DNA from 2 places in the Thalassospira sp. ABL2_045 genome. Region 1 is predicted to be linked to the other one. Evidence: riboswitches for the same ligand, from Rfam matches in the RefSeq annotation. Region 1 holds a riboswitch; the other holds the start of a gene.
The links. Region 1 has a riboswitch for thiamine pyrophosphate ahead of thiM (hydroxyethylthiazole kinase). Riboswitches for the same ligand answer to the same signal wherever they lie in the genome.
Positions count from the first base shown of each region.

Region 2: another riboswitch for thiamine pyrophosphate. It lies ahead of ACXAIA_RS07235 (ABC transporter ATP-binding protein); the one in region 1 lies ahead of thiM (hydroxyethylthiazole kinase).

Region 1 is NZ_JBSWYV010000001.1:488,724-496,039, reverse strand. It holds gene ACXAIA_RS02330 (RsmB/NOP family class I SAM-dependent RNA methyltransferase) at 1-1,232, shown strand, start outside; gene rpe (ribulose-phosphate 3-epimerase) at 1,365-2,030, shown strand; gene ACXAIA_RS02320 (DUF1674 domain-containing protein) at 2,117-2,380, opposite strand; gene ACXAIA_RS02315 (Tex family protein) at 2,627-4,996, shown strand; TPP riboswitch at 5,120-5,225, shown strand; gene thiM (hydroxyethylthiazole kinase) at 5,296-6,105, shown strand; gene thiE (thiamine phosphate synthase) at 6,102-6,746, shown strand; gene ACXAIA_RS02300 (hypothetical protein) at 6,865-7,203, shown strand.
Region 2 is NZ_JBSWYV010000003.1:263,706-271,021, reverse strand. It holds gene ACXAIA_RS07245 (ABC transporter substrate-binding protein) at 1-493, opposite strand, end outside; gene ACXAIA_RS07240 (ABC transporter permease) at 584-1,396, opposite strand; gene ACXAIA_RS07235 (ABC transporter ATP-binding protein) at 1,393-2,175, opposite strand; TPP riboswitch at 2,166-2,277, opposite strand; gene ACXAIA_RS07230 (PAS domain S-box protein) at 2,361-5,327, opposite strand; gene ACXAIA_RS07225 (GGDEF/EAL domain-containing response regulator) at 5,375-6,544, opposite strand; gene ACXAIA_RS07220 (acetoin utilization protein AcuC) at 6,678-7,316, shown strand, end outside.

The DNA.
Region 1 (7,316 bases):
AAGTGACACTGGATGAACTTCTGTCAAAGCATGGTTATGGCCTGCCGTCGCTTGATCGCAATTTCCTGCGTCAGTTGCTTGGCACCACGCTACGCCATCTGGGTGAAATTGATGCGGTGCTTGCCCCGCGCTATCAACCGCCGCAGGATCGGGTTGCCGCACGCCTGACCAACATTCTGCGTCTGGGTGTCGCGCAGCTTTTCTTTATGGATACGTCCGATTACGGCGCAGTCGATAGTACGGTCAATCTCGCGCGTGATGCGGGTTTGCATAAATACACCAAACTGATCAATGCCGTTCTGCGCGGCTTGCAACGCGATGGCTTTGAATGGCCAGAAGGTGTCGAAGACTGGCAGCTCAATATCCCGGCCTGGCTACGCGGATCCTGGAAAAAGGCCTATGGCGCGGAAACCGCGCAGGGCATCGCCGAATCCTGCCTTGGTCACGCGATGCTCGATCTGTCGATCAAGGATCGCACGCAATCGGCCGATTGGGCTGAAAAAATGGACGGCTTGGTCCTGCCGACCGGATCGGTACGGCTCGAACCAGGCCGACGCATTCGCGATCTCCCCGGCTACAAGGATGGTGAATGGTGGGTTCAGGATGCGGCCGCGGCCATCCCGGCAACCCTGTTTTCGGCGTACAAAGACAAAACCATCTATGACCTTTGCGCCGCGCCGGGTGGCAAGACCATGCAGTTGGCTTCCCTTGGCGCCAGCGCGATTGCCGTGGATAAATCCGAAGGCCGTCTTAAGCGTGTTTTCGAGAACCTTGAACGTGTCTCGCTGGGTGCCGCGGTTGTCACCGGCGATGCCACCGACCTGGCGCCCGATACGCCGCGCGCTGATGCGGTATTGCTTGATGCACCCTGCTCGGCTACCGGCACCATTCGCCGCCACCCGGACATCCTGCTGCGTCAGAATGACAAGCTGCTGCAATCGCTTCTGCCGATCCAAAGCAAACTTCTGCGTCAAGCCGACAAGCTTTTGAATGTTGGTGGAGAGCTCATCTATTGCACCTGTTCGCTACAACCCGAAGAGGGCGAGTATCAGGTAAAATCCTTCCTTGCCGATCATCCGAATTATGAACGCAAAGCCATCACCACCGATGAACTTGGTGGTTGGGATGAGGCGATCAACGATGCCGGTGAATTGCGCATTCTGCCGATCCACATGGCCGATTTTGGCGGCATGGATGGCTTTTTCTGCGCCCGACTTGTCAAAAAGTCCTGATTTTCGACCACAAGATCAGGCTTTTGCGCACACAAGGCAGCCATGAGTCCCATTCGGGTGACATGGGGGGCATTCTGGGGTATGAAGGCCGCGAATTTCCCGTATCCCATATCGCTTCAGGACCTGTGACGCATGACCACGTCGAACATTAAAATCGCACCTTCGATCCTTTCGGCCGATTTCGCCCAGCTTGGCGTTGATGTCCGCGCTGTTGATGAAGCCGGTGCCGACTATATCCACATTGATGTGATGGATGGTCACTATGTACCGAACATCACCATTGGCCCGGATGTGGTCAAGGCGCTGCGCCCACACAGCGACAAGGTGTTTGACGTACATCTGATGATTGCACCGGTCGATCCGTATATCGAAGCATTTGCCAATGCCGGTTCCGATATCATCACCATCCATGCCGAAGCCGGTCCGCACCTGCATCGCTCGCTGCAGCTGATCAAGTCGCTGGGCAAAAAAGCCGGCGTGTCACTGAATCCGTCGACCCCGGAAAGTGTGATTGAATATGTCATGGACATGGTCGACCTGGTTCTGGTCATGACCGTGAACCCGGGCTTTGGCGGTCAGAAATTCATTCCAAGCCAGCTTGAAAAGATCAAACGCATCCGCAAGATGATCGAAGCCACCGGCCGCGACATCGACCTTGAAGTCGATGGTGGCGTAAACCCGGAAATCGCGCCTCAGGTGATCGAAGCCGGTGCCAATGTTCTGGTTGCAGGCTCCGCCACCTTCAAAGGTGGTCCGGGTGAATATGCCAACAACATCAAGGCTATCCGCGGTGCCTAGTTCGCAGACGCTTTGATGCCCTGAAAAGACAAAAGGCCGGAGCATTTTGCTTCGGCCTTTTTCGTATCTGGGTTCAAACGCTGCGATCAGAAATCGATGCAGCGGCCCTTGTTTTCCCAATCCCCGAAGCGGGTCGGTTCGGGGCCTTTGGGCCCACCGATTTCGCGCGCTTTGGCGGCGGCTTCCTTGGCGGCCTTGGCCTCATTCAACGCATTGATCGCATCCTGAGACAGCTTGGGTGCTTCCTCTGCCCCGGCGATCTCGTCAGCTACCGAATTGGTATCGGCCTGCGGTTCTGCCTTTTCCTTGGGAACTTCGTGAATGACGGTTTCGCGGAACTTTCCGGCCATTCGGCTTCTCCTGCTGTGGGCTTGGCCCGATAAATCACATTTGCCAAAGAAATAACCTGCGTAATCCCGATCAGCAAGTCCGCTGGGCCATGGGCAAAAGCACGGACAAACCCATGTGATTTCAGGCCTTTGGAATCAAACAGGGAATCCTGATGTGAGTGCGTCCGAAAAATTGAGAAAAACAGACTCTTTTCGAGGACGCGCAAAGCCGCTATTCCAAGCATACGAGCAAAACAAGGAGAAACCATGCGTCCAATTCCCCAGCGTATCGCCGAAGAACTTTCGGTTCGTCCGGAACAGGTCATTGCCACCATCGAGATGCTCAATGAAGGCTCCACCGTTCCGTTCATCGCCCGTTACCGCAAAGAGAAAACCGGCGGGCTTGATGATACCCAACTTCGTACGCTGGAAGACCGCCTGCGCTATCTGACCGAGCTTGAAGAACGCCGCGCATCGGTGCTCGAAAGCATTCGCGAACAGGAAAAGCTCACCCCGGAACTTGAAGCCCAGATCAACGAGGCCGATACCAAGACCCGTCTTGAAGATTTGTATCTGCCCTACAAGAAAAAGCGCCGCACCAAGGCCCAGATCGCCCGCGAAGCCGGGCTGCAGCCGTTGGCCGATAGCCTGTTCAACGAACCAACCCTTGATCCGGAAACCGAGGCAACCAAGTTTGTCGATGCCGAAAAGGGCGTGGAAGACACCAAGGCCGCCCTTGATAGCGCGCGCCAGATTCTGATGGAACGCTTTGCCGAGGACGCCGACCTTGTTGCCAAGCTGCGTGACCATTTGTGGAATGAGGGTGAAATCACCGCGTCTGTCATCGAAGGTAAACAGGCCGAAGGAGCGAAATTCTCGGACTATTTCGAGCATTCCGAAAAAATCAAAACCTGCCCGTCGCACCGCGCACTGGCCCTTTTCCGCGGGCGCAATGAAGACATCCTGCAGTTGAAACTGACCCTTGGCAAAGAAGACGAAGACCGTCCGCGTAGCCAGCCGGGCCGGGCCGAAATCATGATCGCCGCCCATGTCGGCATTGCGGACAAGGGACGTGCGGCTGACAAGTGGCTGATGGATACCGTGCGCTGGACATGGCGCGTCAAACTGTCGCTGTCGATTGAGCTTGATCTGTTTGGCACGTTGCGCGATTCCGCCGAAGAAGGTGCGATCAAGGTGTTTGCCGACAACCTCAAGGACCTGTTGCTGGCCGCACCTGCCGGGCAAAAGGCCACCATGGGGCTTGATCCGGGTGTGCGCACCGGGGTCAAGGTTGCGGTGGTGGATGCCACCGGCAAGCTGGTCGATACCGCAACGGTTTATCCCTTCCAGCCGCGCAATGACGTTGAAGGGGCACTTAATACCCTTGCCGCCCTGGCATCCCGTCATCAGATCGAACTGATCGCGATTGGCAATGGCACCTTTTCACGTGAAACCGACGAGCTTGCCGGTCAGCTTCTGAAACGCTTTCCGGCCCTTAAGGCCACCAAAGTCATCGTCAATGAGGCCGGCGCGTCGGTTTATTCCGCATCCCAGTTCGCAGCTGAAGAATTCCCCGATCTTGACGTGTCACTGCGCGGGGCGGCATCGATTGCCCGCCGTCTGCAGGATCCACTGGCAGAACTGGTCAAGATCGAACCGAAGTCGATCGGTGTCGGGCAGTATCAGCATGACGTATCGGAAACCAAACTGGCCAGATCACTTGATGCGGTGGTTGAGGATTGCGTGAACGGTGTGGGTGTTGACCTTAATACCGCCTCCATCCCGCTTCTGACCCGTGTCGCTGGCCTGACAGAGACGCTGGCACGTAATATTGTCGGCTATCGCGACTCCAATGGCGCGTTCCAGTCGCGTACCGACCTTAAAAAGGTCGAGCGTCTCGGGCCAAAGGCGTTTGAGCAGTGTGCGGGTTTCTTGCGTATTCGCGGGGCGACCAACCCGCTGGATGCATCGGCCGTACACCCGGAAGCCTATCCGCTGGTCGAAAAGATCAGTACCAAGGCCGCCAAGCCACTGGCCGATCTCATCGGGGATTCGGGCTTTATCAAAACACTTCGGGCCGAAGATTTCGCCGATGACATATTTGGCGTGCCGACCATCCGCGACATCATCGCCGAACTCGATAAGCCCGGCCGTGATCCGCGCCCGGAATTCAAGACCGCCAAATTCACCGAGGGTGTCAATGAGATCAAGGACCTGCGCACCGGTATGAAGCTTGAAGGCACGGTCACCAACGTGACAAACTTTGGCGCGTTCGTGGATATCGGCGTGCATCAGGATGGCCTTGTTCATATCTCGCAGCTGGCCGACAAGTTTGTCGAAGACCCTCGTCAGGTGGTCAAGGCCGGTCAGATTGTCTCGGTCACCGTCATGGAAGTCGATGCACCGCGCAAACGCATCGGGCTTTCGATGAAATCAGCCCCCGATTACGAAGGGACGCGTGAAAAGCGCGCGGATAATCGCGGTGCGGCACCGCGTGGCGGCAACCGGCCGCAGCATTCATCGGGTAATCGCCCTCAAGGCGGTGGACAGGGCCGCGGCAATTCCGGGGGCAATTCCGGCGGAGACGGGGGTGCGATGGCAGCGGCACTCAAGGCCGCGATGGAACGTCGCAAGTAGGCTGGCCCACGAAATTGAAACGATGGAAACGGCGGGATGGGCAGATGCCATTCCGCCGTTTCTGATTTGCCGGGCGCGTGCCATCGGATGAATTGACAGAATGCGCAATAAAACCCATGTTGAGCACTCACCAAGGGGAGCCCCGACAGGGGGCTGAGAAACTGCCGCGCAGTGACCCTTTGAACCTGATCCAGTTCATACTGGCGTAGGGACGGTGCGAACGCGGACCACGACGTTCTCCATCTTTCCGACTTCGAACTGGGTCTCCAACCGCAAAAGTTCTGCATTGGAGCCTCGACATGACGACCGTAATTTCCCAGACCGCGACTGATCTGTTTGAGCGCATGCGTGCGATCAATCCGTTAGTGCAATGCATCACCAACTATGTCGCGATGAATTATGCCGCCAATGTCCTGTTGGCAGCCGGTGCCTCGCCCGCCATGGTCCACACACCTGAAGAATCCGGTGAATTTGCCGCCATTGCCGGTGCGCTTACCGTCAATATCGGCACCCTGTCACCCAACTGGGTCGATGGCATGATTGCGGCTGCCAAATCGGCCAATCAGGCCAGCAAGCCATGGGTGCTTGATCCGGTGGCCCATTTTGCCACCGGTTATCGCCGCGGCACTGTGGCAGAACTTTTGAAACTCAAACCCACCGTCATTCGTGGCAACGCATCGGAAATCATCGCCCTTGGTGGCGGTCAAAGTGCCGGTCAGGGCGTTGATAGTGGTGATCCGGTCGAACAGGCAGAAGAAGCCGCACGCAGCCTTGCGAGTGCACAAGGTTGCGTTGTTGCGGTTACGGGCGAGGTCGATTTCGTCACCGATGGCGCGCGTTCGGTGCGCATTGCCGGCGGTTCGGGCCTGATGCCGAAAATCACCGCTACCGGGTGCTCGCTGACCGCCCTTGTCGGTGCCTATGTCGCCGTTGCCCCCGATCAGGCGTTTGAAGCCACCATTGCGGCCCTTGGCAACTTTGCCGTGGCCGGCGAGATCGCGGCGAAGACGGCAAACGGCCCGGCATCCTTCATGACTGCCTTTATTGATGGCCTGCACAATCTTGACGGTGAAACCTACGCCAAGAACCTTCGGATCGATCCGCAATGACGTCCTTTGATCTGTCGCTCTATCTTGTGCTTGATCCTGATCTGTGCCGGGACCATTCGATGGTGGAAACCACCATGGCCGCGATTGCCGGCGGGGCCACCATCATTCAGCTGCGCGACAAGGAGGCCGGAACTGACGGCCTCATTCGCGTTGGCCGGGAATTGATGCAGGCGATGGAAGGCACAAATGTGCCACTGATCGTCAATGACGATATCGACGCCGCCATTGCGATTGGCGCGCATGGGTTGCATGTCGGGCAGGATGACATGCCATCGCAAATCGCGCGCGAACGCCTTGGCCCGGACAAGATCATCGGCCTGTCGATCGAAAGCGAAGAGGTCGCGCAAAAGGTTGACCGCACCATTGTCGATTATGTCGGCATCGGCCCGGTATTTGCTACACCAACCAAGCCAGACCACAAACCGGCCATCGGGTTTGACGGGCTGGAAAGGCTGGCGCGGATGGTTGGCCTGCCCTCGGTCGCGATTGGTGGGCTTAAAGGGGAGCATGTCCTGGCCGTCCTTGAAAGCGGTGCGGATGGGCTGGCGGTTGTGTCCGCCATCTGTGGGCAGGCTGATCCGCAAAAGGCCACCGCAGATATCGCAGAAAAGCTTAGATCAGCGCGGGGGCATCTGGCCTAGCGGGCGGAAACTTGTGCGCGCCAGACGCATGGCTGCCACGCCCCAAGTGATGCTATCGGCACGGAAATGCCCCATTTGCGCCGTTAATTTTTCGGCTTCGCAGTTCAGATTACTACGCATGAACCAAGCACAACCGCGCGAGGAAGACATGCTTAGATCTCTGCGCAGCAAGCCGGTTGCCATTGCCTTGATTGGTCTTATGACGATCACGACAGCCGCGCTGGCTGCAATCAAATCTGCACCGAAACCAACCACGGACAGCGTCACCATTCATTCTGAAATGGCCAAGGGTGAAGTGACACTCAGCCATCAGGAAGACGGCACTGTTGCGATCAAACGCGATTGCGTCCGTTTCCCGTGCAAGATCGACATCTCCGCGCTCAAGCGTGGAGAATATGACGTTACCCTTACAAATGGCGACGAAAGCCAGAAGATGGTCGGACTCTATAAGGAATAGGCAGAACTGCCTGTTTCCATGTCCGGCCTTGTCAAAAATTTCCGCGATTTACGGGAACGTTTTTGGCACAGGAATGTTCATCATATATCGATCTATCAAAAGGTAACGCAGCC
Region 2 (7,316 bases), on a different contig from region 1:
CATTGATCAACTCGACATCGTCAATCGAGACGCCGTGATTGGCCAGCATGGTGCCAAGAAGTGCATCTTCAAACCCGGCCAGGGAATAACCGATTTTCTTGCCCTTAAGGTCGGCGATCTCCTTGATCGGGCCGTCTTCAAGCACAATCAGGCTGTTAAGCGGGGTGGCCACAAGTGTGCCGATCCGGGTTAGCGGCAGACCTTCGGCGGCCTGAACATGAAGCTGTGGCTGATAGTTCACCGCTACGTCACCCTGACCAGCGGCGACAAGGCGCGGCGGGGCGGACGGATCGGACGGTTCGATCAGCTCGACATCGAGATCATGGTTGGCAAAGAACCCCTTTTCCTTGGCAACGATCAGCGGCGCGTGATCGGGGTTTACAAACCAATCAAGAAGAATGGTCAGCTTGTCCGCAGCAAAAGCGGTGCTCGATGTTCCCAGAACAGCAGCTCCAAGACTGGCTGCGGTAAGTATGGATTTAAGGCGTGGCATGGAAGAACCTCCGTATTTATGCGCCTTTATGCGCTGGGCGTTAATTGTATGAGGATTGTTTTCACCGCCCATCAGGCAGCGATATTCGGTTTATTGTGCCGGTTTCAAACTGTCGGGCTGCCATGGCAGGGCGGCGCGCAGCACGCGATCGACAATGAAATATTGCGTGATTGAAAACGCACACAGGATCAGAAGACAGGCGAAAACCATATCGATCTGAACCCGGGCATTGGCATGCAACATCAGATAACCCAGACCGTGACTGGACCCGACCCATTCGCCAATCACCGCCCCAATCGGGGCGACGGCGGTGGCCACCCGAAAGCCCGATGCAAAGGCGGGCAGGGCGGCGGGCAGGCGAATATGGGTCAAGAGCCGCCAGCGGCTGGCCCCCATGGTGCGCGCCAGATCAAGCCAGCCGGTTTCAGTCCGTGACAAGCCATCAAAGAAGGCCACCGTAACCGGGAAGAAAATGATCAGGGCGGCCATGGCGATCTTGGATGCCAGACCAAAGCCAAGCCACAGCACCAGAAGCGGGGCCAGGGCAAAGAACGGAATGGCTTGCGAAACAAGCAGGATCGGCATCAACCAGAAACGCACCGGCGAAAACAGCGCCATCGGAATGGCGGCCAAGGTGCCAAGGGCGGCACCGGCAAACAGACCAATGACGGTTTCGGCAATGGTGTATTGCGCGTGATCGAACAAGACATCATGGCGTGCGATCAATGTCGCCCAGACGTCAGAGGGCGTTGGCAGCATGTATTTCGGCGCCCCCGTGACAATGACCAGCATCTGCCAGGTGGCAATCAAGGCGACAATGATGATCAGCGGCCTTGCAAGTTTGAGCCAGCGCCGTTCTGACAGCGGTTTTGATTTGGTGTGAGGATTGATTGGGTTGGTCATGCCGCGCCCTCCGACTGATCGGCGCCCAGTTGCTCCAGAAGTTCGGCCTGCTGGGCCAGAATTTCTGGGTCGGCGATGTTGCGCGGGCTTTGGCCCTTGGGCGTGATGGCATCCTGTAGCCGCGCCGGGCTGCCAGACAGCACATGAACCCGGTAGCCCAATCGCAGGGCCTCCAGCGGATCGTGGGTTACCAACAAAACCGTTTTGCCGCGCAGCACCCGTGCCGCCAGTTCCTGCAGACGCAAACGGTTGAGCGGATCAAGGGCGGAAAACGGTTCGTCCATCAGAACCACCGGGCGGTCTTCCATCAGCGTTCTGGCAAGGGCGGCACGCTGTTTCATGCCGCCAGAAAGTTCTGCGGGGCGCAGATGGGCGGCATCAGCCAACCCGACCTCATTTAACAAATGTGAGGCTTTGTCATGTTTTGGTTTTTCACCGCGCAGGACAGCACCCAGCACCACGTTTTCATGCACGGTACGCCAGGGCAAAAGCAGGTCCTGCTGCGCCATATAGGCGACACGCCCAGTAAGGGGGAGATTGTCGGAACAGGTGATGGTACCGCGAACATCGCCTTCGACGAGGCCCGCGAAATACCGCAAAAGCGTGCTTTTGCCGACACCACTTGGTCCCAGCAGGCAGGTAAAGCTGCCCGCCTGTAACGTCAGGTCAAGGTCATGGAAAATGTCCGCGCCATTAAAAGCAACGCTGGCGCCATCAAGGGCGATATCAAATTTCGTGGGATTTTGCGCCGTCTGGGGCGCGTGTTCTGTGCTGCGCATACGATCCTTCCTACGCCGGTCTTAACCGGTTCAGGTTCAAAGGGTCGTTCGGCAACACCGAACCTCTCAGCCGATTTACGATCGGCCCCCCCGGAGATCACGGGACTATGCGCAGACAATTTGCTGCCGTCAAGGTTTGTGACATCAAATCGCAACAGACTGGCAAAACGAAATATGAGGAAGCCTCAGGTTTCTTCATGGACCTGATCAAGCGTCTTGCGCACAGCATTGGCCAACTCACGGTTCGTGTAAGGCTTGCTGATCAGGGGATAGACCGGTTTATCCTCGGCGCGTTCATGCAAGACCCCGGCGGTAAAGCCCGAACAGGTCAGCACAGCCAGATGCGGGCGGAGTTCACGCGCCTTGTCGCCCAGTTCCAGTCCGTTCATGCCGCCTGGCATGACGATATCGGTAAAGACCATATCGATGTCATCGCGTTCTTCAATGATGGCGAGGCCTTCCTTGCCGCTGTGGGCGATGATGGTCTGGTAACCATACTCGCCAAGTGCTGAGGCGGCGATTTCGGCCAGCTGTTGTTCATCATCAACAATCAGGACCGTTTCGGTGCCACGTTCCGGATCGGCTTCGGTGTCGAAGTTGGTGTAGGGGATCTTCGGGCCAACGTCATCGGCAAGCGGCAGGTAAATCCGGAATGTGGTGCCAATGCCGACCTCGGAATAAAGCGAGATATAGCCCCCGGATCGTTTGACAAAGCCATACACCATGGCAAGGCCAAGGCCGGTGCCCTTGCCGCGTTCCTTGGTGGTGAAGAAGGGCTGGAAGATCTGTTCGGCGACCTCGGCTGACATGCCCTTGCCATCGTCACTGACGATCAGTTCGACGTAATCGCCTTCCGGGACTTTTTGCACGGCGGGGACCGTGACGGCATCAATATGCGAAACCCGGGTTTCGATGGTCACTTGCCCGCCATCGGGCATGGCGTCGCGGGCATTGACGGCAAGATTGATGATCGCGTCCTCGAAATCGCCGACATTGAGCCGCACCGGCGGAAGGTCATCGGACAGTTTCAGATCAAACGAGATTTTTGATGTAATGGATTTGCCAATCAGGTCGCGCAGTTCGACAAGAATATCGTTAATCACCAGCGCTTCGTTTTCCTCTGGCGCCTGGCGCGAGAAGTTCAGCAAGCGCCGTGTCAGAGTGGCTCCGCGTTCTGCCGCCGTCATGGCCTTGCCGACGAACTTCGTGATGGGGGAGTCTTCTTCAAGTTTGCGTCGGGCGAGGTCGAGGTTGCCGACAATGATACCCAGAAGATTGTTGAAGTCATGGGCGACCCCGCCGGTCAATTGCCCGATGGCTTCCATTTTCTGGGAGCGGCGCAGTTGATGCTCCAGCGCGTGTTCTTGGGTCAGGTCGGTGATCGAGGCAATGAAATGGCGCCGGCCCTGCACATTCATTTCAGCAATGCCAAGGTTCATCGGGAAGATCGTGCCATTCTTGTTCTTGCCTTTGACCTCGCGACCCTTGCCAATGATCTGGGCGTCCCCGGTATTGAGATAATTTTTGAAATAGGTGTGATGGCGCGAACTGTCGGGATTGGGCATCAGGATCGAGACGTTCTGACCAATGACTTCCTCAGCACTATAGCCAAAGATGTTTTCGGCTTCGGGATTGAAGCCCTCGATCACGCCGGTTTCATCGGCAAAGACAATCCCGACCGTGACACTTTCGAACGCCACCCGGAACCGCTCGCGCGTTTCAATCAGGGCGGTGATGTCACGCCCGGTCCCGCGATAGCCAAGGAAGGTGCCAACCTCGTCATAGACAGGAACGCCCGAGATCGAAATCGTCAGCACCGTATGATCATTGAGTTGGACCTGATACTGGAAATCGCGAAATTGCTGACGCGCTTCGAGCATCTCATAGTGTTTGCGCCATTTCGGGGTGTCGGTCGGCTCGGCGGCATATTCGTCACGCCGTTTGCCCTGCACATTATCGATGTCGAAGTTCGGAACATCCGCCGCACGGATGCTGGTGTCCTTGACGCGATGATCGGCATCGGTTTCCCAAACCCAGTCTGACGCGGTCTGGGTGAAGTCCCGGAACCTGCGCTCGCTGACGCGCAATTCGCGTTCTTTGCTCTTAAGCTCGGTAATGTCGGTTCTAACGCCAACGATGCCGCCATCTTCGGTGCGCTGTTCGGAGATCAGAAGCCAGCGATCGCCGACCTGCTGTTCAACCCGGCTTGTCGGTTGGCGATGTTGTTCAAGCCGATCCGCTAGCCAGATTTCCTCGACACCAACGGCATCGGGGAACGCACCGCGTGACAGGCCGACCCGCAGGATATGCTCAAACCTGGCGCCTGGTTTAATGGCATCGGCATGGGTTTTATAGATGTCACGATAGACATCATTACAGATGACCAAACGGTCTTCGGCATCAAACAGGGCAAAACCTTCGCTGGAAGATTTCAGGGCATGTTCAAGAACCCTTTGGGCGCGTTCGGCCTCTTTGCGGGCTTGAACGGCCTGATCTTGCGCGCGCAGGGTGCCGTTGATCACATGCATGATCTGGGAATAGGTATAGGTGGTGGCCACGGCAATGGCCGCGATCCCCAAGGTCATCAACATGATCGCGGTGTTTATGAACGGTGCGATCATCTCGTCACGGGGGGCTTCGACAATGACGGCTACACCCATTTTGGGAACAGGGGCATAGGCAATAAGCAACTCATTGCCATGTTCATCTATGACCCACGTCAAACCGGATTGCCCGGCCAAACCAGCAAGCATCGGTCTGGCATAATCTGCGTCCAGGGAAATCTTGCGACTGTGATCGCGCTCTTTGATCCTGGTTTCCTGATGAACAAGAATATCAATTCCATCGTCGACACGTCGAACGAACAGAAGTTCTTCTGTGCCTTGAAGTGCTGAAAGTGAGTTGAACGCGTCCCGCACCTGCGACAGGGTTGCTGCAAATGCAGCTTCATTGTGATTTTCCGGTGCTTTGCGGTTGTCATAGGCTGCAACGGCGTTGATCATCTCGGCATTGGTTTCCGCAAGGCTCAGCATCGACGCACTGCGCCCTTTGATCATGTCCTTGTAGAGAACCTGCAGGCTTCCGATGCCAATGACCAGCGCGACCAGGATCATCGGTGTCAGGATTTTGACAAGGAGCAGGGGCTTTTTCATCAGCGTGCCATCATTTGAATGAGTTAGGACCCTCGGACCCAGCGACCCTAGGAAAGGAAACGTTCTTCGATTTCGGCCGGGGAGATGGGCCGGGCCATGTGAAAGCCCTGACCGATTTCACAGCCCGTGCTTTTGAGCCAGTCATAGGTTTGCTGATCCTCGATCCCCTCGGCGACGACACGCATATTCAGACCATGGGCCAGGGATAGCGACATTTGCGCAACCGCCTGACATTCGCGGTCTGTCATGGCCTGACGGATAAAGGACTGATCGATTTTCAATTCGTTGAACGGTACGCGCACCAGTTGCTGCATGGATGAATAGCCGGTGCCGAAATCATCAATCGACAGGCCAAAGTTCTTCATGCGAAGCCGGGTCAGGATATCCATATAAGAGCCGACATTTTCCATGATCGCCGTTTCGGTCAGTTCAATGATGATCTTTTCCGGGGCGATATCACGGGCCTTGATCATGTCATCAAGCTTTTCGGGCATATCAAGATCGACGACCGTGGTCGGGGAGACGTTGATCGACATGGTGATGTCATGGTCGCGCCATCTCGCCATCTGCGACATGGCTTCTTCAAGCACATATTCGGTCAATTCGTTTATCAGGCCCGATTGCTCCGCTAGGGGAATGAACAAGCCCGGATGGATCAGGCCACGCGTCGGGTGTTGCCAGCGCAACAGCGCCTCGACCCCTGCGATGGCCCCGGTATCGAGATCAAATTGCGGCTGGTAGACCAAAAAGAACTCGTGCTTGGCAATGCCACGCCGCAATCCCTGTTCCGTTGGCAGGGCAGAGGGCGGATCTTGCGGGCGATGTGCATGCGGGATGAATTTGCCAAGAATGTCTTCAAGTTGATCAATGGTGAACGGCTTTTCAAGAACACCCAGCACTTCCATATTGCGCGCGGATGCCAGTTCGGATGCCGAATGCAGGATGGATTTGTCCTTACCACTCATCAGAACCAGCGATGCGTGTGAGCGATTTTCATGCAGGAAGCGAATGATCTCGATGCCATCAAGTTTGGGCATGAACAGATCAAGGATGATGATGTCAAACGCGGTGGAGTAGGCGCGGACAAAATCGTCGGCATCCGAGACGGCGACCGCATTGTGGCCAATGGCAGTGACCGCATCCGCGACGAACTCGCTCATATCTGTTTCGTCATCAATGACCAGAATATTGAACTGATCGGTTTTGGAGATGTGCAAGGCAAGTCTCTCTATACGTCAAAAAGACCATAAAAATTGGCTTATAAGAATCGATATAGGGAGCCTAGCTGTCTGTATAAGGGGTGCCATCCTCATTTGAGGGCATATTTTTGCAACTTCTGCGCGATGCGATTTGAAATTATCTGCGTTTGCCGCGTTCCTTGTGGGAAATCAGATCAAATCCGGCCTTGCACAGAGCCGCGAAACCCGGCACTTCTCGGGATATGCTTGCATCATTATCCGGTTTGAAATGATGACCCTGCCTGATCACAGAACCCGGACAATCGCGCCGCGCATGATTGCGGCCGAGATTTATCGCGGGTCAAGTTATGGCCCGAAACACCCGCTGGCGATCCCGCGTGTATCCTTGGTGGTCGATATGGTCCATGCGCTGGGCTGGGTGGATGAAACAACCTATCTGACCGGGCCGGTGGCGACGCCCGATCAATTGGCACGTTTCCATGACCAGGACTATATCGCCGCCGTCATGCAGGCCGAACGCGATCAATCCTTGCCCGATGACATGATGGAGCGGTTCGGGTTGGGCAAGAACGGCAATCCGATTTATCCGGAAATTTTCCGGCGTCCGGCAACTGCGGCCGGATCATCGATGATGGCGGCCAACCTGATCCGCGATGGCGGCATCATGCATCATCCGGCAGGCGGTACGCACCATGGTTTGCGCGACCGGGCATCGGGCTTTTGTTACTTCAACGACCCGGTTTTGGGGATTTATGCCTTGCTCGATTCCGGGCTGGATCGGGTTTTATAT